3 regions of the Lactococcus taiwanensis genome follow, and region 1 is predicted to be linked to each of the others. Evidence: predicted binding sites of a transcription regulator. Region 1 holds the regulator's gene; each other region holds the start of a gene.

Region 1 (8,211 bases):
ATTTCAGCTTGTAATTCTCCTAATTTAACAAAATCAGCGGTATTTTCTTGCATTTCCAATAATAGAGCTGCAATTTTTGCTTCCAAATCGGCTAGTTTCTCTTCACAAGCCTTGATTTCGCGCTCTACTTTACGTCGATTCTTTTGAGCTTCTTTCTGAGCTGTAAAATCTTGTTGAGCTAAACTTTCTATCGGCTCCCCATTTTCTGAAGAATTACTCTCAGCTTGTACTTCTTCTTTTTTCTCGACATAATAATCATAATCTCCCAAAAATTCTGTACTTCCTTCGGGAGCAATTTCTAAAACTTTGGTAGCTACTCTATTGATGAAATAGCGGTCATGAGAAACAAACAAGATTGTTCCTGGAAAATCAATCAAAGCATTCTCCAAGACCTCACGTGAATCAATATCCAAGTGATTGGTTGGTTCATCTAAAACTAAAAAGTTATCGTGATCCATTGCTAATTTAGCAAGTAAAAGACGGGCTTTTTCACCACCCGAAAGCATCCCAACCGTTTTCTTTACATCATCTCCACTAAAAAGAAAGGCTCCAAGCAAATTGCGAATTTCAACTTCATTAAGTAAGCGATGCTCATTCCATAATTCGTCTAAAACAGTATTTGAAGCAGTTAATCTCCCTTGTTCTTGGTCATAATAGCCCAAAGTAACATTGGCACCCAATTTTGCTTGACCTGCTAAAAATGGAATTTGTCCCACAATTGACTTAATCAATGTTGTTTTACCTACTCCATTTGGCCCAACAATGGCAAGGGACTCACCTTTACGCTCGTCAATGTTAATCGGTCCAGAGAGACGATTATCTTCATAACCCACCGTTGCTTCTGAAACGGTCAAAACAACATTTCCAGACGTTTTTTCAGGAGTAAAAGTGACATTAGCCGATTTATCATCACTTGTCGGTGCGTCTAAACGCTCCATTTTCTCCAACTTTTTACGACGTGATTGTGCCATTTTAGTCGTCGAAGCACGAACTAAATTTTTGGCAACATAATCCTCTAATTTAGCAATTTCTTTTTGTTGTTTTTCAAAATTTTTGAGCTCAGTGAGTAATTTTTGCTCTCTTTGTTCAACATAGCGCGAGTAGTTTCCAGAAAAACGAGTCAATTCTCCTCGCGACAACTCCAAGACCTCATTAACTACTTTATCCAAAAAGTAGCGGTCATGACTGACAATCAATAAACTTCCTTCATAATTTTTAAGGTAATTTTCAAGCCAAGCTAAAGTTTCAATGTCCAAGTGGTTAGTTGGTTCATCCAAAATCAAAAGTTGTGGTCTTTCAAGCAACATCTTAGCAAGAGCCAAACGTGTTTTTTGCCCCCCTGATAAACTTGAAATTTCTCTTTCCCACATTGCTTCATCAAAACGAAACCCATTTAAGACAGACTTAATTTCAGATTCATAAGTAAATCCATTTTTCATCCGAAATTCTTCTGATAAAGCATCGTAACGTTTCATCAAAGCTGTCAATTCCTCCCCAGCAAGTTCTCCCATTTGCAATTCCATCTGACGCAATTGCTTCTCCATCTGGCGAAGCAAATCAAAAACAGAAAGCATTTCGGCAAATATTGTCCGTGAGGAATTCAACCCGGTATCTTGAGCTAAGTAATTCATACTTAAATCTTTTGTTTTGGAAATCGTTCCACGACTGGCCTCTTCAACTCCAGCGATGATTTTAAGTAAAGTTGACTTACCAGCTCCATTTCGCCCAACTAAAGCAATTCTGGAGTGATCCTGGAGGCTAAAATTGATATTTTCAAATAAGGTGTCACCGCCGAAAGTCCGTGCAATTCCATTTCCTTGCAATAGTATCATTGTTTGTATCTTCCTTTTTATAACTGATCGAAGTTTCTTCAAAGCAGGTATATTATAACTGCTCCAAAGAAAGCATATGAACTGATTATAACATTTAACAAAGTCTTTTTGTAGTTTTTAAGAAAAGAGAAAAGTGTTCACTGAGCGAGTTGAACACTTTTCTTTAAAAATTATGCTAAAATTAAACGTTGTTTCAACTCCACCTTACGAACTTCCGTTGGTACAAAGGCACGAATCCCTTCCTCATTGAAACCCACTAACAAACGATTATCATCAAAGATAAGTGGACGTTTCAAAAGGCGAGGATTTTTCTGTATTAATCGGATAGCTTCTTCTAAGCTCAAACTTTCAAACTCTTGTTCCAAATTTAGATAGGTTTTTCCGCGTACAGCAATAATATCTTCCAAGCCATTCTCTGTTAAAGATAAGATTTTGATCAAGTCTTCTTTACTCATAACTGTAGAAGACAAATTTATTTCCATAAATTCTAGTTGACGTTTTCGAAGCCATTTTCTAGCTTTTCTGCAGGACGAACAGGAACCACTGAGATAAACTTTAATCATAATTTTCTCCTCATCTTTTTTTCATATTTCTATTCTAACATGAAAGACAAATTAAAGAAAGCGTTTTATGAGATTTCTTTAAAATTATATTTAGTTTTACATCTAAACTTCTGAAAAAAATTGAAAAAAACAATTTAGTTGAGTTTTTCACAAACTTTTGGTAAAATAATCACAAAACATATTATAAAATAAATAAAGTAATTATAAATTCGAGGTATCAACATGAACGAAAATAAAGTAAGTAAGAACTTACCCAAAGCAACTGCAAAGCGTTTGCCCCAATACTACCGTCTCTTCAAAAGCTTAGTTGACGAAAATATTTCTCGTACTAATTCACAACTGATTTCCGAAAAAATCGGCGTCGATGCTGCAACAATTCGACGTGATTTTTCTCTTTTTGGGGAACTGGGCCGTCGGGGTTACGGCTATGAAACTCAAACTCTACGCGATTTTTTCGGCGAACTACTCGGACAAGATCAGGAAACGCCCATTGCTTTAATTGGTGTCGGTAACCTTGGTCGAGCCCTTCTCCACTACCACTTCCAAGAACGGAATAAAATGAGAATCACTCAAGCTTACGATATTGCTGGGAATCCTTTAGTCGGAACACAAACCGACGATGGAATTCCCATTTATAATATTTCTGATCTAGAAAAAAATGTCAAAAAATCTGAAATAAAAACTGCCATTCTCTCCGTTCGAAAAGAAAATGCTCAAGAAGTTGTCGATGACTTAATCAAAGCAGGAATCAAAGGAATCTTAAACTTTGCACCAATTCGTCTTCACGTTCCATCAGACGTTGTTGTTCAATCTATCGATTTAACTAAAGAGCTCCAAACCCTCCTTTTCTTTATGGGAAATAATGAAAAAAATGAATAAGAAAACAGCTAAATCTAGCTGTTTTTTTTTGATGCTATTTTATAGCTTACCTTATTATTTAATCACTATCTCAGATATAATTTGGGAAGCTTGCTTATCAAATGAGGTAGGAATTTCAATCAATTGCGTACTATCCAATAATTTTTGTGACTCTTGTTTAACCCAAACCGGATCTTGAAGGTACCTCACGTCCTGGTAATGATTGGGATCTTTATAAAAATTAATCGTACCATTATGATTTGAACTATAGGTTACAGTACTAGTTCCAGCCATCGTATGATCATAACTAAAGGATAATGTTACCGTATCACGAGGTACAACTACAGAACCTGAAAAAGGAAAAACGGGGTGGTTGGTGCCGTTTTTAGTGACTTCAATAGAAACTGGTCGATGCTGGATCTTATAATAATTTAGCAATGTTTCCGTCACTCGTGCGTATTCAATTTGTTCAGAGCTATATCCTGATAAAGGAAAAGTACTACTTTTGGAGATATTTCCTGTACTGCTCTTCTCAGTTTGACTACCTGCCGTAGCATTATTTCTAGAACTTGATGTGCTTTTTGAACGAGAAAGAGATTTTTGAGTTGATGAACTGGTTACAGAATGTTTTTGAGTTTTTTCATCACTATTTTTTGTACTTGAGCAAGCACTAAGTGTAATTATACCCAGAAATGTTACCGACAAAAGTATCTTTTTTTTCATAATATAATTCTCCTAATAATACCCTTTGAAGTTAACATTAAAAATTGATAAAGTCAAATTTATTTTAATTGTTCACTATCAATTTTTTACATTAGAAAGAAAAAGAATACCTTATTTGTCAAAATCTGAACAAATCATTTTCCAATAATATATTTTAATTGTCCAGCTTCTTTTTTACTTAGGACTTGGTAGTCATATAATGTTTTATAACCTGTTCCAGACTGAGAGATGAGGATAGACCCATCAGAATGTATCTGTTCCACAAAAGCTACATGTCCATAACTAGCATCTGCCCCCAGCTGCCCCGCTTTAAAACTTACTGCACTATGAAGTTGTGGTGTGCTAGTTACCGTGTAACCCGGTTGGTTCTGCCAGTCTTTTCCATTGCCCATATATAATCCATAGTTAATACCAAATTCCTTGGCACGATTATAGACCCACCATGTGCATTGTTTATATGCATAACTTTGTGTGGAGTAATTATTGGTATTTATTGCGCGATCAATAGACCAGCCTTGCGGTAGTGTAGGAAGCGGATCAGAAGGCATCGTTTTCCAAGCAATTGCACCATATTTCCAACCATTTTTAAGGAGGTTATTTTGTTCATAAACATTTGTGGTATAGTTGTGACTACCTGACTGTGCATTCGGATTATAAGCAACATATAAGTTGACGCTCCCCCCCGAATAGAAAACAGGTTTGGCATTGTTATCCCATCGCCAACCAGCTTTGATTAAACTCTTAGCCTCATAATTACTCATAGTATAGTAATGATTCCCTCCCTTAACATTGGGATTATATACTCGGTAGACAGGTGTTCCCTTTGTTGCAGCTTGCCAACCAACTCCTTCGTCGCGCCAACCTACATTTTTCAGAGTGTTTTGTTCATAAAAACTAGTTGTATAAAAATGCTCCCCACTATTAGGATTGTACAAACGATAGACTACTTCTTTCTCACTTGCTGAGACATGTTTACTTGTTAAAACGAATGCTATGAGTAATAAAGCACTCCCCCACAGTCTTTTTTTTTGCATCTAACACGCTCTCCTTCTTAAAATTTTCAACCAACAATAGCATAAGGTTAAAGTACTTCAACATCAATATTAGGTTACTTTAACCCTCAAAATAGTTTAGAAATTTATTTTACCATATAAATCATCCTCTATATTTAAAATATTTTTTCAAATGATTTCATATTAATGTTAAAAATAGATTTTCATCCATCATTAATAAAAAGTTGTGCGATGGTATTAAGAAGTGTCCTTTGTAGCATGCAATTCATTTCCCATTAAAGAAAAAAACCAGCTTTCTATGAACTGGTTTTTAATATTTAGTTTTCTCTTTGTAACTGTAATACTTGAGCATTATTTATTTCTTTGAATAATTTATTACTTAGCTCTTTTGAGATAGAGCCGTCGTTTACTTTCTCAATAATAAATTGATATTCCAATTGAAAAGCTTCAATAAGGAACTCTTCTGGTATTTGAGCATCTTCTTGAATTTCATTTCGTGTCCGATGATGCCGACTCTCCAAAATCCGCTTTACTTCTTCTATGTCACTAAATTCCATTTCCTTTTGCGCCAATCTTGTTTTTTCAAGTTCTTCTAGCGTTTGCATACTGTGTTCATAGAGATTTTTTTCTAGGCCCATTAAGTCATCTCTTAATAGTACTAATTCGTTGTAGTCTACATTTTCAGTTTCATAAGTTCTTTTTTTCCTTTTTTTAAAGCGAAAGAGTGGACTTCGCTTTCTGCCAATAAAGTATTCACTAAAATACTCTATGGCACGAGCAGAAAAATGTGCTGTAACCTCATCACTTTTTAAGAAGTCTGTTTGTTCCTGAATAATTTGGTCCATCAATACTTGACTTTTTTTATGATCAGGAATTTGTAGTCCTTTTTGAGATTGCAACTGTTTGATTAAACTATTACGTATTTGAGGCGTCATATCCTTTTGAGACATATTAATAATCGCAAAGTCAACCATTGCTTCTCGCATATCATTAATATTGGAATGGTTTTGTGAACGAGCAGCCGGCAACAGACGAGGTAATATGAGGGTTGGAACAACAAGGCTTAACACAATAACTATAGCTGCCATCGTAATCATCAATTCACGATTCTGAGTACTTATAATGGCGGAATTTATTGGCAAAGAGAAGGCCATCGCAAGGGTTACTGTACCATGAGCTCCCGATAAAGCAAAGACTGTCGTTTCTTTACTTCGTACATCGCGATCATCACTAAAGAAATGATCTAAAGCTTGCACTCCTCTTTTATATGTCCAAAATTTCCGAATAAAGAGCATCAAAAGGTAAACAAGAACACTAACCAAGAATAAAGTCAAAGCCCGCATAAGCCCTAGGTTCCACAGAATCTCCGCTATTCCCACTAGGCTAACACCTAACAAAATAAATACGAAGTTATTTAACATGTCACTGATTATTTCCCAGATGGTTTGATTGGTCAACTGTACATTCGTGGAAGTTAGTTTTAGTACATCTGCTTCAAAATTATGAACCAGCCCAGCAGCTACAACAGCTAAAATACCAGAAGTTCCAAGATGTTCGGCTAAGAGATAAATAAAAAAGGGGGTAAGTAGCGAAATAGGAATGATAGTAGCTTCTGGACGTGTTGCACGTAAATTTATCCCCATTCTTATTCGTATAAGAATACTACCCGCAATCAAACCAATAACAATCCCACCAATTGCAACAAAGGCAAATTGCCCAATCCCTTGCCAAAGATTGAAATGACCACTTTCTAACACAGATAGACCTAGACTCAGTAAAACAAGACCTGTTGCATCATTAAAAAGAGACTCAAATTCAACTGCCTCATTAACCCCAACAGGCATTTGTTTACCCGCAATAATTGATTTTACAGCAGCAGAATCCGTTGGCGTGACAATGGCCGCAAAACAAATAGCTAGTGCAAAAATCCAACTGTTCATTATATGACTTGTCAGAAAGGCTACCAGTAAAACAGTGATGATTGCTAAAGTAATGGATAGAAAAAATATCCCTTTTATATTTTTACGCACCGACTTAAGTGAAATCTTACTGCCCTCAAAAAACATTAAAGGAGCTATGATCATCATCATAAAAAAATCTGGCTCTAATTCAAAATGTCTGAAGCCAGGCAGAAAACTGATTAGGAGACCTACCCCGATAAGAATAAAAGTCTCAGAAATTTTTGAAAAATACTCTTTTAGTATATTAGCGACGATCACTCCAATAAGCATCACCGCCATAAAATGTGTTGCTGACATCCTCGGCCACCTTCCTTATACGAATCACTTTAGTATAACATATTCCAAAGTTTCTGTGAAAGGGTTAGAAGATATGACTTATTTTGAAGTGCTCTCAAACTATTTTACAGACAATTTGTAATGTTCTTTATTTTACTAAAAAATGTTATAATATAATAAGTTTTTCATAAAGAAAGGGGATTAGCTATGTCCTATGTCACTGAAGTTAAGAAAAAAATTAAAAATAACAATAAGAATGAAACTGAATTTCTACAGGCTGTAGACGAGGTTCTCGATTCACTGCATCCTCTTATTGAAAAAAATGAGAATTATTATAAAAGGGAGGCTATACTTGAACGCCTTACCGAGCCAGATCGACAAATAAAATTTCGAGTTCAGTGGCTTGATGATGATGGGCAAGTGCAGGTAAACACAGGATATAGAGTCCAATTTAATAATGTACTTGGTCCTTACAAAGGGGGATTACGATTACGAGATAATGTTAATATTGGTATCATTAAATTTTTAGGATTTGAACAAATTTTTAAAAATGCACTCACCGGACTTCCTATTGGGGGAGCCAAAGGAGGGTCTGATTTCGATCCAAAAGGTAAATCAGATCGAGAAATTCTCAGTTTTTGCAAAGCCTTTATGAGTGAACTCTACAAATATATTGGTCCTGATATTGACGTCCCTGCTGGTGACATTGGTGTGGGTGCCCGCGAAATCGGCTATCTTTTTGGACAATATAAACGTCTCACCAGTAGTCATCAAAGTATCTTAACTGGAAAAGGGCTGACGTTTGGCGGCTCATTAGCACGAACTGAAGCTACTGGGTATGGCCTCCTTTATCTAACAAATGCGATGTTGAAAACCCATGGTTTATCGCTTGAAAATCAGAGAATCGTGATTTCTGGCTCAGGAAATGTCGCAATCTATGCAGCAGAGAAGGCACAACAACTAGGAGCCAAAGTAATAGCAATGT
Region 2 (8,211 bases), 760 kb from region 1:
GCCTTTCTCTTTTTCCAGAATCAGCACCTGAAAATTGGCCTGATTACACCTTATTAACTGGTGCCGCTGTGGTCTCCGCCATCGAAAGATTAACAGATAAAAGTCCACAGATTAAATGGGTTAATGATATCTATCTGGGACAATATAAAATCGCGGGAATTTTAGCTGAGGCTGTGATCAATACTGAAAGGGCCAATCAAGTAGTAATCGGAGTAGGGATTAACTTTAATATCACTGAATTTCCTGAAGAGATTGCCCATCGCGCAGGCTCGCTCTTTCAAGGGGAAACACCAACGGTAAGCCGCTCTGCATTGATTGCCGAAATCTGGTCCGAATTTCATCGTTTGTATAAGACGCGTACTTTTTTTGACTTTTACAAAGCCCACTCCTTTATTCTCGGCAAAGAAGTTGAATTTATTCAAAATGGCACAACTTATAGTGGACGAGCACTTGATCTTACCCCCAGAGGTGAATTGATTGTTCAACTTGAAAACGGTGAAAAAAAGATTTTATCCAGCGGAGAAATTTCATTAAAAAAATGGACTTAATAAAGTCCATTTTCTATTGGGAGTAATTATTATATAGGAGACCAGTTTTAGGTCATAGCGGACCAGATGTTTCATGGAAAGTTTACTGACAGCTCTGTCAGTAAAGAGCACAGTATTTTTTACCCTGTAAGCAGCCTATTTTAAAAGTCAGACCAATCATCTTCTTTTTCTACGGGCTCTGCTTCTTTCATTTTCCGTTTTTGTTTTGGATCAGGCTCGTCCCATGGATTTCCCCAATTGTTCGCTTGCCCTTTGTTTTGATTAAATTTATCTTCATAACGTTGTGACCAGCTATTCATCTTATCAGAATAACGTTGCGACCAACCGTCCATTTTTTCATCAAAATTTTGTGCTTTCCGATCCCAGTTTGCTTGATAAGTGTCCCCTTGATCGTCGTAATAACGGTTATTCCGAGCACTAGGCATAATCCAACTTGCTACAAAGTAAAGTGGAATCAAACCACCCCAGCTTCCAAAAGCAAGCACAACAAACAGAATGCGTAGAATAGTTACCACATCACGACCCAAGCCGAAGTATTCACAAATACCAGCGATAACGCCACTTACTCTACGGTTCGTTGTTGATTTTGTTAATTGTCTTTGTGACATTTTTTATCCTTTCTTCATAAACTTACTTTTGCGATTGCGTCATTAACAGACTCACAATCACATAAACAATGAGCAATGATCCCCAACTACCGAAAGTTCCAATCACAAGTAACACGCGAATGATGGTAATCATCCTGCGACTCAAGTCAAAGTACTCACCAAGTCCCCCAACCGTTCCTGCAATAACTCGATTTGTGTCTGATCTTTTCAGTCTTTTCTTCTTCATTTCTCACCATTTATTAACTTATGAACTGACAGCTTGGTCATTTACTGACCGCACCGTAAGTGCTTAATTTTCTTCTTGAGTGGTATCTTTCAACCAAATTGTTCCTGATTTTGTTTCAAATTCAAACGTCAGTGTATCTTCACCTTGGCGTACCAATGCCGCTCCATTGCGTCCAGCTTCAAAAGGAGTATCCAAGTTCAAACGTGTCTTATAACCACCAAAGATTGTTCTTACGTGACCGACGAGCCCTAATTTTTCTGGTACAGAAACCTTAATATCTCCATTAACATTTTTCATGTTTAATTGACGAGCTGTACCAGCTTTTTCTGTCAGTAAAATATTGCCATTAACCAGTGAGACATCGGCTGAGTTAAAGGCTGTAGTAATACGGATATTACCGTTCACTCCATTCAGGTCAAGACGATCAGTTTGACCTTCTAAAACTTTGATTTCTCCATTTTTATTATCAATTTTAATCTTATCACTGGTTACTTCTGAAAGTTCAGCGCCCCCGTTGATCAAGCCGATACTCATTTCCTTCACTGAAACTTTTTTCACCTTTAATTCTGCATGTGGTGCATTGATTTCAAAATTATCATATTCTTTTTCAGGAAGATAAAGTTCGATATCAGCAGCGATTCGACCACTCGCACTAAACTCTAGTGTCCCATCGACTACCTCAAACTTAGTTTTTTCAGCAACATAAGCAGCAATATTTCCTTCATCAACAGCGCCATAGATTTTGTATTCAACCTTGGCATGTGCTTTTTCACCAGGTAAAATAAGCACTTTACCACTCTTAATATCTAAATTGAGTCTTTGGAAATCCTCTTCAATGTCTTTTTCCACGGTATGTGATGTCGATTTTACTTTTGGAAAACCATTAGAAAAATCAATATTGTCATCTACTGCCTTTGAAACACCTTGGAAGATTTCTTTACCTTTTGTCAACAGACTTTCTGCAACATTCTTCATTGCATCTGGGAAGTCTACATTATGGTTCACATATCCCTCCTTATCGGTATAGGTAAATTGTGTTGATTCTTCATCACCAGAATTTCCCCCTTTCGGTGCAGTCCCATTTTTTTCAAGAAGTTCTAAAGCCTCCTCTTCTGTGATAATTCCGCGACGCATCAAGTCCATAATTCTATCTTTTTTATTAGCCATTATATCTGATCCTTTCTTTGCTTTATCAAATCAAAGCACTAAAATCTTTTAAACTTTTATATGAGATTGTCTTAACCTCGTAACCTTATTATCTCAAACTTTTCCCCCAAAAAAATCAGCCCAAAGGCTGATTTTTCAACAGTTTTTTATAAGGAACGATCTTTTCTAGCAACTTTTACTCCATCACGTGAATACCCGATTAGGATACTCAGTCATCAAGTTAATTACTATAAAAGTCAATTCTAGGTACCTTTTTTACAGAGTATCCCTTTATTTAGGTTGGATATAGGTTGCTAAAGCAGCAACACTCGCAGAAATATGTCGCTGACTTACTACATTGTTACCACGAACATTCATCTCCGAGACTAAGATAGAGTGGTCATCATAAACTTTCTCAACAAAGGCCACGTGACCATATTCAGAACTTGAGCCCGCAACCCCTGGTGGAAAGCTTACCGCATATCCCTCTGTAGGAACCATCGTAGTGAAATAACCTTGTTGTTGGGCATTTACACCCCATTCACCACCATTTCCCATGTGTGTGCCAATTTTGCCTCCTAATTGGATAATTCGGTTATAGACATATTGTGTACAATTACCAAATGCATAACTTTCTGCGCCTGGGTATTCAACTCCATTATAGGCTGGGAAGTCACTCTCTGCAGCTTTTGACGTCATGACAGGACTAGTGGGAATATTTTCTCCCCAAACCTCTGTTTTACTGTCTACATTATCGTAAAAATCCAAGTGATATTCCTGAATCAAGTCGATTAATTTTTGAGCGTATTCTGGGTCTGTAGCAAAAACTCCCTGAAGAGCTTGTGCAGCTTCTGTATAATTTTTGGCATGAGTTTTCCAACTTCCAGCATAAATATTCGGATTCCAAGTTGTTCCACTAAGCATAAGATTGATGTAATCTTCTAGAGATTGGTCATAGTTGCTATATACTCGAAAACTTTGTTCCATCAAATAAGCCTGATCACCTGCATACTCTTGTGTTTTAAAAGAGATAGACTTTCCAAAATAGGAGCCCGTAATATTGAAAATGTTAAAATAATTCACAGCCATATCACTTTGACCCGAGCCAGATTCCAAAATAGCCTGCGCCAAAATAATAGAAGCAAACAAATTATTTTTTCCAGCTAAAATTTGTATACGAGGAGCGATACTCTTAATAAAAGCTTCTGTACTAGAGTTATCAATCTTATCAATTGTTTTTGCAGCCTGAATTTTTTTCAGTGTAGGCCCCTCATAAACCGAGTCGCCAGTCCCCGCCTCTGAAGCTGTTCTCGTCACAGAGGTATTTGATGCTGGCTGAGCATATGTCCCACCAACATAGCTTTGCGCATTTTCAGTAGGCGTAGCTACAGGAGTTGCTGTAGAAGTTTGATTTGCTTGGGGGGCAGCTAATGATGGTGAAACAGCAACCTTTGATTGGCTCCCAGTACTCTTAGCTTCTGATGACTTACTAGGTGAACTAGGGGCTTTTTGGGACGTTGAAGGTTTCGTAGTAGTTGAAGGTCGAGTTGTGGAAGGTTTTTCTGATGAAGAGGGCTTAGGTTTTGAAGATGATGTCCCACTACTCTCACCACCTACTGCTGCAGAACTACTATTGCCAGTAGTCGTTTTATCTCCCTCATCTGTTGTTCCAGAATTGTTCGTTGATTCGTCTGAACTCTCGCTAGTGCTTGATTCCTGGCTAGAACTACTCGTTTCATCTGCGCTCGACGAAGAAGTGAGATTTGTCGCTGTTCCCTTTTCACTTGTCATTGTGGTCGCATCATTAGAAAGAGTAGAAGTTAAATCAGCAGCTTTAGCTGCCCCACCGAAACTTCCCAGACTAATCAGCAATGTTGTACCCGCTAGCAGTTTTAAGTTAGTATTCACACGTCGATTCTTTTTATTCATCTATTTATATTCCTCCATGGTTAGTGCTGTTGCTCGCATTATAATCATTCTATCGCCTTTTAAATCTTAAATCAAATATAACCCTTCTAAATTAATATACGATAAACGAGCGATAATGTAACCAAAATATTCTAGATGAAAACTCTTCTCTTTAGTCAAAGCGTGACTAAGCCCAATATATTCACTTTTTCTCCTTTTTTAAATTTTATATTTATTCATAGTAAAATGATAGTTATTTAAAAAATATCAAGATTTAGACTCATGAAGAGAAATAAAATGTTTTTATAGAAGCACTCATATCAAATCTTATCGCTTACCACTGCCTTAATGCGGCAACTGAAAAACTTGAACTCAATATGACTAGAAAATAGCCAATTACAAGTAGCTTAAGAATATTCTCATCATAACGAATTAATAATGGAAGTATAAATCCCATGAAGGAAAATAATGGCAGCCACGTTCTCACCAAGTAGTTTTTCCACACTAATGCGAAAATGATAAGAGACAAGAGCGCCCCACCTAAAAGTAAAGCGATCAATAAAGGTGCAGTGAGAGAATGCAAGTTACCAGGAATCCAAAAAACGCCATGCTTCAATATTTTGTCAACCTTCTCCTCATAAGTAATATTGTTATAATATCGTTTCCAGTTCACTTTAAAAAATTCATGGTTAAAAGCAATATAAACACCACTTACAAATAAAGAGAGAAGTGCGTAATCAAATAAAATCCACTTTTTAAACTTAGACAACCGTTTTGGCATAATAACACCTCTTCAAAAAGGATAAATACTAATCAAATTATTTCCGTAACCATACTACCATTTTTTTAAATCATTTGCAATCTTTTATATAATTTTCTTAACATTCACTCAACTTTGCTTTTGTGGGTATACAAAGAAAAAAAGACTGCTCAAGAGCAGCCCTTTTTTTAAGTATGAAAATTGATTAAGCTTTGTTTGCTGAACCAAATACATCGATACGTTCTTCAACAGCAGTTGTAATTGCATCGAAACCAGGTTTCAAGAATTTACGTGGGTCAAAGAGTTTTTTCTTCATGTATTCTGCTTCGTTTGCATCAAATTCGTTAACGAATTTACGTGTAGCAGCTGCGAAAGCAAGTTGACATTCAGTATTAACGTTAACTTTAGCAACACCGTTAGCGATAGCTTGACGAATTTGATCATCAGGAATACCAGAACCACCGTGCAATACGATTGGTACATTGTGTCCCATAGCTTCAACGAGTGCTTTGTTCAATTTTTCAAGGTGATCAATGTGGAGACCTTTCCAGTTTTCTGGATAAGGTCCGTGGATGTTACCAATACCTGCAGCGAGGAAGTCAACACCAAGTTTAGCCATAGCTACAGCATCATCGATAGGAGCAAGTTCACCTTCACCGATAATACCATCTTCTTCACCACCGATAGAACCAACTTCACATTCTACAGAGATACCTTTGGCATGTGCCAATTCAATAATTTCTTTAGCATCTTTCAAGTTTTCTTCAATAGGAAGATGTGAACCATCAAACATAACTGAAGTATAACCGATTTCGATACATTCTTTAGCATCTTCAAAGTGACCGTGGTCAAGGTGAATTGCTACTGGTACTGTGATACCCATTGATTCTACAAGAGTTTCAATGAGGAGCTTGCACATTTTGTAACCACCCATGTATTTAGCCGCACCCATAGAAGTTTGGATCAATACTGGAGTCTTCTTAGCTTCTGCTGCACGCAAGATAGCTTGAGTCCATTCAAGGTTGTTTGTGTTGAAACCACCGATAGCGTATCCGTTATCACGAGCGGCTTGTACGAATTTTTCTGCTGAAACGATTGCCATTTCAAAATCCTCCGAATATTTTATTACTTACTTAGTATAGCATTTTGTGAAGTATTTTTCTAGTGTAAGCTCATAAAATCCCTAAGTAACCGCTTCACTCCAACGTTTAAACTGAAACAAAAAAAGTTAGTAACATTTGCTACTAACTTTGGCTATCCCGAGGACCGGTTTCGAACCGGTACGAAGGTTACCCCTCGCAGGATTTTAAGTCCTGTGCGTCTGCCAGTTCCGCCACCCCGGGTTATTATAGAAAAACTCCCACTGGGAGGATTAACAAGCGAACGACGAGATTCGAACTCGCGACCCCAACCATGGCAAGGTTGTGTTCTACCCCTGAACTACGTTCGCAATACCTTTTCTGCCTTTCGACAATGCCGACTACATGATTCGAACACGCGACCCTCTGATTACAAATCAGATGCTCTACCAACTGAGCTAAGTCGGCTAATACCTAAGATGCGGATGAAGGGACTTGAACCCCCACGCCGTTAAGCGCTAGATCCTAAATCTAGTGCGTCTGCCAATTCCGCCACATCCGCTAGGATTATGACCCGTGCTGGGCTCGAACCAGCGACCCTTTGATTAAAAGTCAAATGCTCTACCAACTGAGCTAACGAGTCATTAGTATTTCTACTAACGGTTCCGACGGGAATCGAACCCGCGATCTTCGCCGTGACAGGGCGACGTGATAACCGCTACACTACGGAACCTATTCAATTAAGGCTGAACCAACCTATGGGAGTTAACGGGATCGAACCGCTGACCCTCTGCTTGTAAGGCAGATGCTCTCCCAGCTGAGCTAAACTCCCAAACTTGGCCACTCGCCTATCTCCCAGGGGGCAACCCCCAAGTACTTCCGCCGTAGATGGACTTAACTTCTGTGTTCGACATGGGAACAGGTGTATCTCCATCGCAATGATGACCAAATCATTAAATGTTACCTTGAACATTCAAAACTAAATAACAATTCTTCTAACTCATAAACCTTAAGCATTTTATATTTGACTCTTTGGTAAAGTCCTCGAGCGATTAGTACTGGTCCGCTCCACGTCTCGCAACGCTCCCACTTCCAGCCTATCTACCAGATCATCTCTCTGGGCTCTTAATTCTTACGAATGGGTAATCTCATCTTGAGGTGGGCTTCGCACTTAGATGCTTTCAGCGCTTATCCCTTCCCTACATAGCTATCCAGCCGTGCTCCTGGCGGAACAACTGGTACACCAGCGGTAAGTCCATCCCGGTCCTCTCGTACTAAGGACAGATCCTCTCAAATTACCTACGCCCGCGACGGATAGGGACCGAACTGTCTCACGACGTTCTGAACCCAGCTCGCGTGCCGCTTTAATGGGCGAACAGCCCAACCCTTGGGACCGACTACAGCCCCAGGATGCGACGAGCCGACATCGAGGTGCCAAACCTCCCCGTCGATGTGAACTCTTGGGGGAGATAAGCCTGTTATCCCCAGGGTAGCTTTTATCCGTTGAGCGATGGCCCTTCCATGCGGTACCACCGGATCACTAAGTCCTAGTTTCCTACCTGCTCGAGTTGTAGCTCTCGCAGTCAAGCTGGCTTTTACCTTTACACTCTACGATTGATTTCCAACCAATCTGAGCCAACCTTTGAGCGCCTCCGTTACTCTTTAGGAGGCGACCGCCCCAGTCAAACTGTCCGTCAGACACTGTCTCCCTGGCCGATTATGCCAGCGGGTTAGAGTAACCATAAGTCAAGGGTAGTATCCCAACAACGCCTCAATAGAAACTAGCGTCCCTATTTCAATGGCTCCTACCTATCCTGTACATGACTTACAGGTACTCAATATCAAACTACAGTAAAGCTCCATGGGGTCTTTCCGTCCTGTCGCGGGTAACCTGCATCTTCACAGGTACTAAAATTTCACCGAGTCTCTCGTTGAG
Region 3 (8,211 bases), 120 kb from region 1:
GCCCTTGCTTTTAATGCTGGGATTACTTTACACCTGAACGAACATTATGGGCATAATACGCATCATATTATTGAAGGCATGTTTAAAGCTACAGCGAGAGCGCTAAAATATGCTGTAAGTATTGATGAATCGAAAGCTAATTCAATTCCGTCATCGAAAGGATTACTATAAATGATTATTATCATCGACTACAATATCGGAAATCTTCAAAGTGTGCAGGCCGCATTTTTACGATTGGGACAAGAAACAGTGATTTCAAGAGATTTAGAGGAAATTCGTAAAGCAGATGCAATTATTCTTCCAGGAGTTGGGGCCTTTCCTACAGCAATGAATAATCTAAAAACGTTTAATTTGATTGAACTTTTAAAAGAACGAGCTGCTGCTGGAATACCGATATTGGGAATTTGCTTAGGAATGCAAGTACTTTTTGAAAAAGGATACGAGATGGAAGAAAGACAAGGCCTTGGACTTTTAAAGGGAGAAGTAATTCCAATCAAAACTAATGAAAAAATTCCGCATATGGGATGGAATCAATTAAACCTGGCTAAAACCAGTCCAATAACTCATTATTTGATTGATAATGATGAGGTTTATTTTGTCCATTCTTATCAGGCGACTTGTCCTGATGATGAACTCATTGCCTACACCATTTACGGTGAAGTAAAAATTCCGGCAATTGTTGGAAAAAATAATGTAATAGGTTGTCAATTTCACCCTGAAAAGAGTGGAGAAATTGGCAGAAAGATACTAAAAGCATTCTTGGAGGAAATTAAATGAAGATTATTCCTGCAATTGATTTGCAAAATGGAGAAGCCGTGCGTCTCTACAAAGGAGATTATGATAAAAAAACGGTCTATTCAAAAAATCCACTTGAAATTGCTCAAAAATTTGAAAGAATGGGAGCGACTGACCTGCATTTGGTTGATTTAGATGGTGCTAAGATAGGACAAACTCGCAATTTAGAGCTTGTGCGAAAAATAAAAGATAAAACAAGATTGAAAATCGAAATTGGTGGTGGAATTAGAGATTTAGATACAGTTAGACTTTATCTTGAACAAATTGGTGTGGAACGAGTGATTTTAGGAACTGCAGCGGTAGAAAACCCTGATTTTTTTAGGGAGGTATTAATTAAATACGGCCCAAGCAAAATCATTGTTGGGGTAGATATTAGAGAGGGTTTTGTATCAACAAGTGGTTGGTTAGAAAAAACGAGTCTTCCTTATCTGTCATTTTTAAAAAAATTAGAGAGAATAGGGGTTAAAACAACTATTATTACTGATATCTCCAAAGACGGAACACTGACAGGTCCAAATTTTAAACTTTATGATGAAATTTCAAAGGAAAATTCCCTAAACGTGATTATTTCTGGAGGTGTAAAGGATAGTTCTGATATTCAACGTGCAACTCGTTCTGACTTTTATGGGATTATTGTTGGGAAAGCTTACTATGAGGGAAAAATTAATCTTGAAAAGGAGTTCAGGAATGCTAACTAAAAGAATTATCCCTTGTCTTGATATTAAAAATGGTAAGGTTGTTAAAGGAATCAATTTTGTGGGTTTAAGAGAAATAGGTGATCCAGTGGAATTGGCCAAAATATATGAAGAACAGTGTGCAGATGAAATTGTTTTTCTTGATATTACGGCATCTTTTGAAGAACGTGAAATTATTGGTGAATTAATTGGTCGGGCGGCGCGTGAACTTTCAATTCCATTAACCGTTGGTGGAGGAATTCGTTCAATTGACGATTTTAGAAGAATTCTTGCTAGAGGAGCTGATAAAGTATCCGTCAACTCAGCTGCAATTGAAAATCCTGAACTTATTCGTCAAGCGGCTAACGAATTTGGCGTTCAATGTGTTGTTGTTGCTATTGATGCTAAAAAACGAGCAGACTCTAGGGGATATGATGTCTATATCAAAGGTGGGCGTGAAAATGCAGGTCTTGACTTAGTTGATTGGGCTAAAAACTGTGAAAGATTAGGAGCAGGTGAAATTTTACTAACCTCAATGGATAAGGATGGAACAAAGACAGGCTACGATTTGGAAATGCTGAATGTCGTTTGTACTGCTGTTAATATTCCTGTTGTAGCAAGTGGCGGTTGTGGGAAGATTTCGGACATTGTTGAAGTTTTTCAAAAAACAAGAAGCGATGCTGCCCTTGTTGCTTCATTATTTCATTATGGCGAAGCAACAGTTGATGAAGTTAAAGACGAACTTATAAAAAATAATATTTCAGCAAGAATTATTAAGAAGGAGATTTTATGAAACCAGATTTTCATAAGCAGAAACTTATTCCTGTTGTTGTTCAAGATTATCAAACAAATCAAGTATTAATGCTTGCCTATACAAATGAAGTGGCTTTTGAGAAAATGCTTGAAACTGGTGAAACTTGGTTTTGGTCACGTTCACGACAAAAACTTTGGCACAAAGGAGAAGAATCAGGGCATTTTCAGAAAATAAAAGGAATGCGTTTGGATTGCGACCAAGATACTTTACTGGTTTTTGTTGAACAAATTGGTAATGCTTGTCATACTGGTGCTTACTCTTGTTTTTATGATGAACTTATTCCTTTTGATGACTCTGATATTTTCAGAGAGTTGGAGAAGCAAATCATCGACCGAAAGTTACATCCAGTCGAAAAATCTTATACGAATTATTTGCTTGAAGAGGGCATCGATAAAGTATTAAAAAAAGTTGGTGAAGAAGCAAGTGAAGTGATTATTGCTAGTAAAAATTCAGATAAAGGAGAACTTTTAGGAGAAATTGATGATTTACTTTATCATTTGTTTGTATTAATGAATCAGCAAGGTATTTCTCTAGAAGAAGTACGGCAAAAAGCAAAAAAACGGCATCAGCTAGAAGGAAATAAGAAGGAATTTCATACAAGGACGGCAGATTAAATGAAAAAATTAGATTATCATTTCCACTCTCATTTTTCGGCTGATAGCGAGGAGCTTCCTAGAAAGCATGTGACAGAAGCTATAGCACATGGTTTAGAAGAAATTTGTTTTACAGAGCATCGAGATTTTTATTTTCCAGGAATGGATTTTTCACTAAATCTACCTGAGTATTTTCAAGAAATCAATCGATTACAAGCAGAATTTAAAGATAAAATTAAAATAAAAATCGGTTTGGAAATGGGAATTGATTTACGTTTTAAATCAGAAATTAATCAGTTTATTGATTCGGCTCCTTTTGACTTTGTGATTGCCTCTGTTCATGAAATTGGAGATATTGAAGTTTATGACGGAACAGAATTTTATCTACAGAAAATAAAAGAAGAAGCACAAAGAGAATATCTTTTAGCTTGTTTAGATGTTGTTCAAAAATTTGAGAATTATAATTCATTTGGTCATTTAGATTATGTTGCTAGATATGGGCCTTACACGGATAAATCAATAAAGTTTGCAGAGAATCGGGAGATTTTATTTGAAATCTTGCGGGCTTTAGCTTCAAAAGAAAAAGCATTAGAAATAAATACTAGATTGTTTGATGATCCGAAAACTGAACAATTTTATAGTGATTTATTGATTAATTTTAAAAGATTAGGTGGAAAATTTATAACTTTAGGAACGGATAGTCATATAGCAAAGCGTGATTGGCTTTCAATTCATAAAGCAAGAACTTTAATTAAAAAAGCTGGTTTTCACGAACTAGCAACTTTTAGTGGGATGAAAATTGATAAAAATAAAAAGTCTATTAAAAAATAATAGACTTTTTATATTATGATGCTAAATCTTTCTCAAGTAGCGCAAGACGTTCTTGAACTTCTTGATTTGATAGTTGGTGGGCTTTGATGTAACGGTTATTGGGATGAACTCGACATTCATGTGAACAAGCACCAAGATATTTTGCTTCGTTTTCCTCTGAAGCTAACATTTGTCTGTTACATTCTGGATTTCCGCAATTGATGTAACGTTCACATGGGCTTCCATCAAACCAATCACGTCCGACAATGACATGTTCTTTTTGGTTGATTGGAACTGCGATTCGGCTATCAAAAACATACATTTGTCCGTCCCAGAGATCGCCTTGAACTTCTGGGTCTTTTCCGTATGTGGCAATTCCTCCGTGAAGTTGACCAACGTCTTTGAAGCCTTCCCGAACGAGCCATCCTGAAAATTTTTCACAACGTATTCCACCGGTACAGTAGGTTAAAACACGTTTTTCCATGAATTGTTCTTTGTTATCTCGAATCCATTGAGGAAGTTCTCTAAAACTTCTTATTTCTGGACGAATGGCGCCACGAAAATGTCCTAAATCAAATTCATAATCATTTCGTGCATCAATCACTACTGTATTTTCGTCAAGCATGGCCTCCCGAAACTCTTTTGGATCAAGATAAGCCCCAGTAAGTTCCAAGGGATTGATGTCATCTTCTAAACTTAAATTGACTAATTCAGGGCGATAACGGACATGCATTTTCTTAAAAGCATTTTGCTCGGCTTCATCAATTTTGAAAATTGTTGAGCTAAAGCGAGGGTCATTTTTCATCAGTTCCATGTAGGCATTTGTTTGCTCGACAGTACCAGAAACAGTTCCGTTAATACCTTCGTCAGCAACTAAAATACGTCCTTTTAAACCTAATGCTTTACAGTCTGAGAGGTGTTTTTGGGCAAAATTTTCTCCATCTTCAATGGGAACATATTGATAATATAGTAAAACTCGATAATCCTGAGTCATAGAGGGCTCCTTAAATTTATTGATTACATTATAATCCAATATAATTTAACCATTTAATAAGCTATAAAAGCAAAAAACTTGCTTGTGTCTTATTTAACAAATCCTTCCTACTTGCTTAATAAAACTTTGTGATAAAATAGATAAAGAAACGGATAGAAACTTCTGTCAGCTACTGACACGAAGATAGGGAGAAAAAATTTGATAGATAAAACTACAAAAATGTTTCATCATAGTAGTTTAGCTGCTTTAATGTCTGGACTCTATGAAGGAAGTATTACTATTTCAGAATTACTAGAACACGGTGATTTTGGGATTGGCACGCTCGCTGGCATTACAGGAGAAGTAATCATTTTAGACGGTGAAGCTTATCAAGCGCGTGCTGACAACACGGTCAGTAAACTAACTGGATCGGAAACAGCACCATATGGTGCTGTGACGCCTTTTGCTAAGGTTTTGTCATTTGAAGTGGAAAATGCGATTAATTCAGAATTACTGACTGCAATTGAAACCCAGTTCTCAAGCAAAAATTTGTTCCATGCTATAAAATTGGAAGGAAGCTTTGATAGCATGCATGTACGGATGTCCCCAGGGGGTAAAGAAGGTGAACCTTTTGTCGAAATTGCTGCTCGACAACCCGAATATATGGAAAAGAAAATTACCGGCACAATCGTAGGTTTTTGGACACCCGAACTCTTCCATGGAGTTAGTGTAGCTGGTTATCATCTCCATTTTCTTAGCCAGGATAAACATTTTGGAGGACATATCATCGATTTTGAAGGATTTTCTGGTAATGTTGCAATTGGTAAGATCGACCAACTCCTCCAAAGTTTCCCAACCGAAAATCGAAACTTTCTTGAGGCACAACTTGATCTTGATAAACTTAGAGCAGATATTACTGAGGCAGAATAATCTATGAAAGTACTGACAACTCTGTCAGTACTTTTTAGTGACATTTTTCTATTTATTTCGTATATAACTCTTAAGAAGCTTTAATGGAGGTATCTATGATTACAAATTTTGATTTATTTCGCTGGAAGACTGCAGGCATGACTAATCTCGGGGTAAATAAGTTGCTGAAATTTTATCAGCAAAATTCTGACAAGTTAAGCTTACGGCGCATGGCTCAGGTTTCACAGGTAAGATCTGTTGCTGATTTTATCGAACGATACAAATCTCAAGATACAAAAGTTTTAAGAGAGAAATATAAGCAATTCAATTCTCTTTCAATTCTTGACAAAGATTATCCAGAGCGATTACGAGAAATCTATAACCCACCAGTACTTTTATTCTATCAAGGGGATCTTTCTCTTCTGAGGAACCCTAAGCTGGCATTCGTTGGCAGCCGAACTTCAAGTTCTCAGGGCTTAAAAACAGTTCAAAAACTTATTGGGGAGCTTCATCAAACTTTTACAATTGTCAGTGGCCTTGCTCGCGGTGTTGATACCATAAGCCATCTTTCAGCCATTCAAACACATACCCCAACTATCGCTGTAATAGGAACTGGTTTAGATGTATTCTATCCTAGTGAAAATCGCAAAATACAAACCTATCTCGCACATCATCAACTTGTAATTTCAGAGTATGCTCCAGGCGAAAAACCACTTAAATATCATTTCCCAGAGCGCAATCGTATTATTGCTGGACTTGCACGTGGCGTGGTCGTTATTGAAGCTAAGTTGCGCAGTGGCAGTTTAATTACATGTGAAAGAGCAATGGAAGAAGGGAGGGATGTTTTCTCAGTACCAGGTAACATCTTAGATGGACAATCTGATGGTTGCCACCATCTTATTCAACAAGGAGCAAAATTAGTCTATCAGGCACAAGATATTTTAGAAGAATATATTTACCAATAAAAGCAATAAAACCCATTATATTATAAGGATTAAAAGGCTTACTATTTAAACACATAAATATCGGCTTTTCCTATAAGAAAATGAAATAGCTTGACATATTGCTTAAAAGCATTTATTATTGGAGGGTATCATTAAAATGAAAATTTAATGTTTTAAGAGAACATTCTAATGAAAGAAGCACAGGAATGTTCACCTCTCATATAATTAGCTAGGAATAAATATGCCAACAGCGACTAAAACAAAAACAAAGAAAAAAACAACAAGAAAAAAAGTAACCCCAGGCAAAAATTTAGTTATTGTAGAATCACCTGCAAAAGCTAAAACAATTGAAAAGTATTTAGGACGTAATTACAAAGTTGTGGCCAGTGTAGGACATATCAGAGATTTGAAAAAATCTACGATGTCCGTTGACATCGAAAATAACTATGAACCCCAGTATATCAACATCCGCGGAAAAGCTCCTTTAATTAATTCGCTAAAAAAAGAAGCTAAAGCTGCGAAAGCAGTTTATCTTGCAAGTGACCCGGACCGTGAAGGAGAAGCAATTTCATGGCACTTAGCACATATTTTAAATCTTCCACTTGAAGAGAAAAATCGTGTAGTTTTTAATGAAATTACAAAAGATGCAGTTAAAAATGCTTTTAAAGAACCGCGTAAAATTGATGTTGATTTAGTTGATGCACAGCAAGCACGCCGTGTGCTAGACCGTTTGGTCGGTTATTCAATTAGCCCTATCCTTTGGAAAAAAGTTAAAAAAGGCCTATCTGCTGGTCGTGTACAATCTATTGCCTTAAAACTAATAGTAGATAGAGAAAATGAAATTAACGCTTTTATTCCAGAAGAGTATTGGTCAATCGATGGTGAATTCAAAAAGGGAACAAAGAAATTTAAAGCTTCTTTTTGGGGAATTGATGGTAAAAAGCATCCTTTAAAAAACAATGATGACGTTGTCCAAATAATGGAACGACTTGATGGTCCTGACTTTAATGTTGATAAAGTTGAAAAAAAGGAACGTCGTAGAAATGCTCCACTTCCATATACCACGAGTTCCATGCAACAAGATGCTGCTAATAAAATTAATTTCCGAACTCGTAAAACTATGATGGTTGCCCAACAACTTTATGAAGGTCTAACTCTTGGAAGTCAAGGACACCAAGGGCTAATTACCTATATGAGGACAGATTCAACGCGTATTTCACCCGTTGCTCAAGCAGCTGCTCATAACTATGTTGTTGATAGATTCGGAGAAAAATACAGTAAACATGGTTCAAAAATTAAAAACGCTGCTGGCGCACAGGATGCCCATGAGGCTATACGACCATCAAATGTATTTAATACTCCAGAATCAATTGCCAAATATCTAGATAAAGATCAATTGAAGCTCTATACGCTTATTTGGAATCGCTTTGTAGCCAGTCAAATGGTTGCAGCTGTTTTTGACACAGTAAAAGTTAATCTCTCACAAAACGGAGTCATTTTTGTAGCTAATGGTTCCCAAGTAAAATTCGATGGTTACCTTGCAATATACAACGACTCTGACAAATCAAAAATGTTGCCTGAAATGTCAGAGAACGATACCGTGAAAAAAACAAGCGTTAAACCTGAACAGCACTTTACCCAACCCCCAGCGCGCTATTCCGAAGCAACGCTTATCAAAACTTTGGAAGAAAATGGGGTA

The links. Region 1 encodes Rex, which represses fermentation and respiration genes when NADH is low (regulators of the CRP and FNR family bind a similar motif). Its sites were predicted from a motif close to TTGTGAANTANTTCACAA; they were not measured.
Region 2: the regulator Rex is predicted to act here: its motif matches at 6,343-6,360, upstream of JW886_RS08990 (class II fructose-bisphosphate aldolase).
Region 3: the regulator Rex is predicted to act here: its motif matches at 4,763-4,780, upstream of trhO (oxygen-dependent tRNA uridine(34) hydroxylase TrhO).

Annotation. Positions count from the first base shown of each region.
Region 1 is NZ_CP070872.1:1,059,166-1,067,376, reverse strand. It holds gene JW886_RS05290 (ABC-F family ATP-binding cassette domain-containing protein) at 1-1,832, opposite strand, end outside; gene JW886_RS05285 (Spx/MgsR family RNA polymerase-binding regulatory protein) at 2,003-2,395, opposite strand; gene JW886_RS05280 (redox-sensing transcriptional repressor Rex) at 2,618-3,274, shown strand; gene JW886_RS09860 (hypothetical protein) at 3,329-3,976, opposite strand; gene JW886_RS05270 (CHAP domain-containing protein) at 4,111-5,010, opposite strand; gene JW886_RS05265 (cation:proton antiporter) at 5,307-7,247, opposite strand; gene gdhA (NADP-specific glutamate dehydrogenase) at 7,434-8,211, shown strand, end outside.
Region 2 is NZ_CP070872.1:1,821,032-1,829,242, forward strand. It holds gene JW886_RS08960 (biotin--[acetyl-CoA-carboxylase] ligase) at 1-548, shown strand, start outside; gene JW886_RS08965 (PspC domain-containing protein) at 689-1,156, opposite strand; gene JW886_RS08970 (PspC domain-containing protein) at 1,179-1,382, opposite strand; gene JW886_RS08975 (DUF4097 family beta strand repeat-containing protein) at 1,446-2,549, opposite strand; gene JW886_RS08980 (amidase domain-containing protein) at 2,820-4,457, opposite strand; gene JW886_RS08985 (transporter) at 4,771-5,217, opposite strand; gene JW886_RS08990 (class II fructose-bisphosphate aldolase) at 5,402-6,298, opposite strand; tRNA gene JW886_RS08995 (tRNA-Leu) at 6,454-6,539, opposite strand; tRNA gene JW886_RS09000 (tRNA-Gly) at 6,575-6,646, opposite strand; tRNA gene JW886_RS09005 (tRNA-Thr) at 6,671-6,743, opposite strand; tRNA gene JW886_RS09010 (tRNA-Leu) at 6,756-6,837, opposite strand; tRNA gene JW886_RS09015 (tRNA-Lys) at 6,846-6,918, opposite strand; tRNA gene JW886_RS09020 (tRNA-Asp) at 6,936-7,008, opposite strand; tRNA gene JW886_RS09025 (tRNA-Val) at 7,035-7,107, opposite strand; rRNA gene rrf (5S ribosomal RNA) at 7,110-7,225, opposite strand; rRNA gene JW886_RS09035 (23S ribosomal RNA) at 7,308-8,211, opposite strand, start outside.
Region 3 is NZ_CP070872.1:1,180,997-1,189,207, forward strand. It holds gene hisB (imidazoleglycerol-phosphate dehydratase HisB) at 1-171, shown strand, start outside; gene hisH (imidazole glycerol phosphate synthase subunit HisH) at 172-777, shown strand; gene hisA (1-(5-phosphoribosyl)-5-[(5-phosphoribosylamino)methylideneamino]imidazole-4-carboxamide isomerase) at 774-1,493, shown strand; gene hisF (imidazole glycerol phosphate synthase subunit HisF) at 1,483-2,262, shown strand; gene hisIE (bifunctional phosphoribosyl-AMP cyclohydrolase/phosphoribosyl-ATP diphosphatase HisIE) at 2,259-2,897, shown strand; gene JW886_RS05860 (histidinol-phosphatase) at 2,898-3,707, shown strand; gene trhO (oxygen-dependent tRNA uridine(34) hydroxylase TrhO) at 3,721-4,680, opposite strand; gene budA (acetolactate decarboxylase) at 4,882-5,589, shown strand; gene dprA (DNA-processing protein DprA) at 5,688-6,533, shown strand; gene topA (type I DNA topoisomerase) at 6,754-8,211, shown strand, end outside.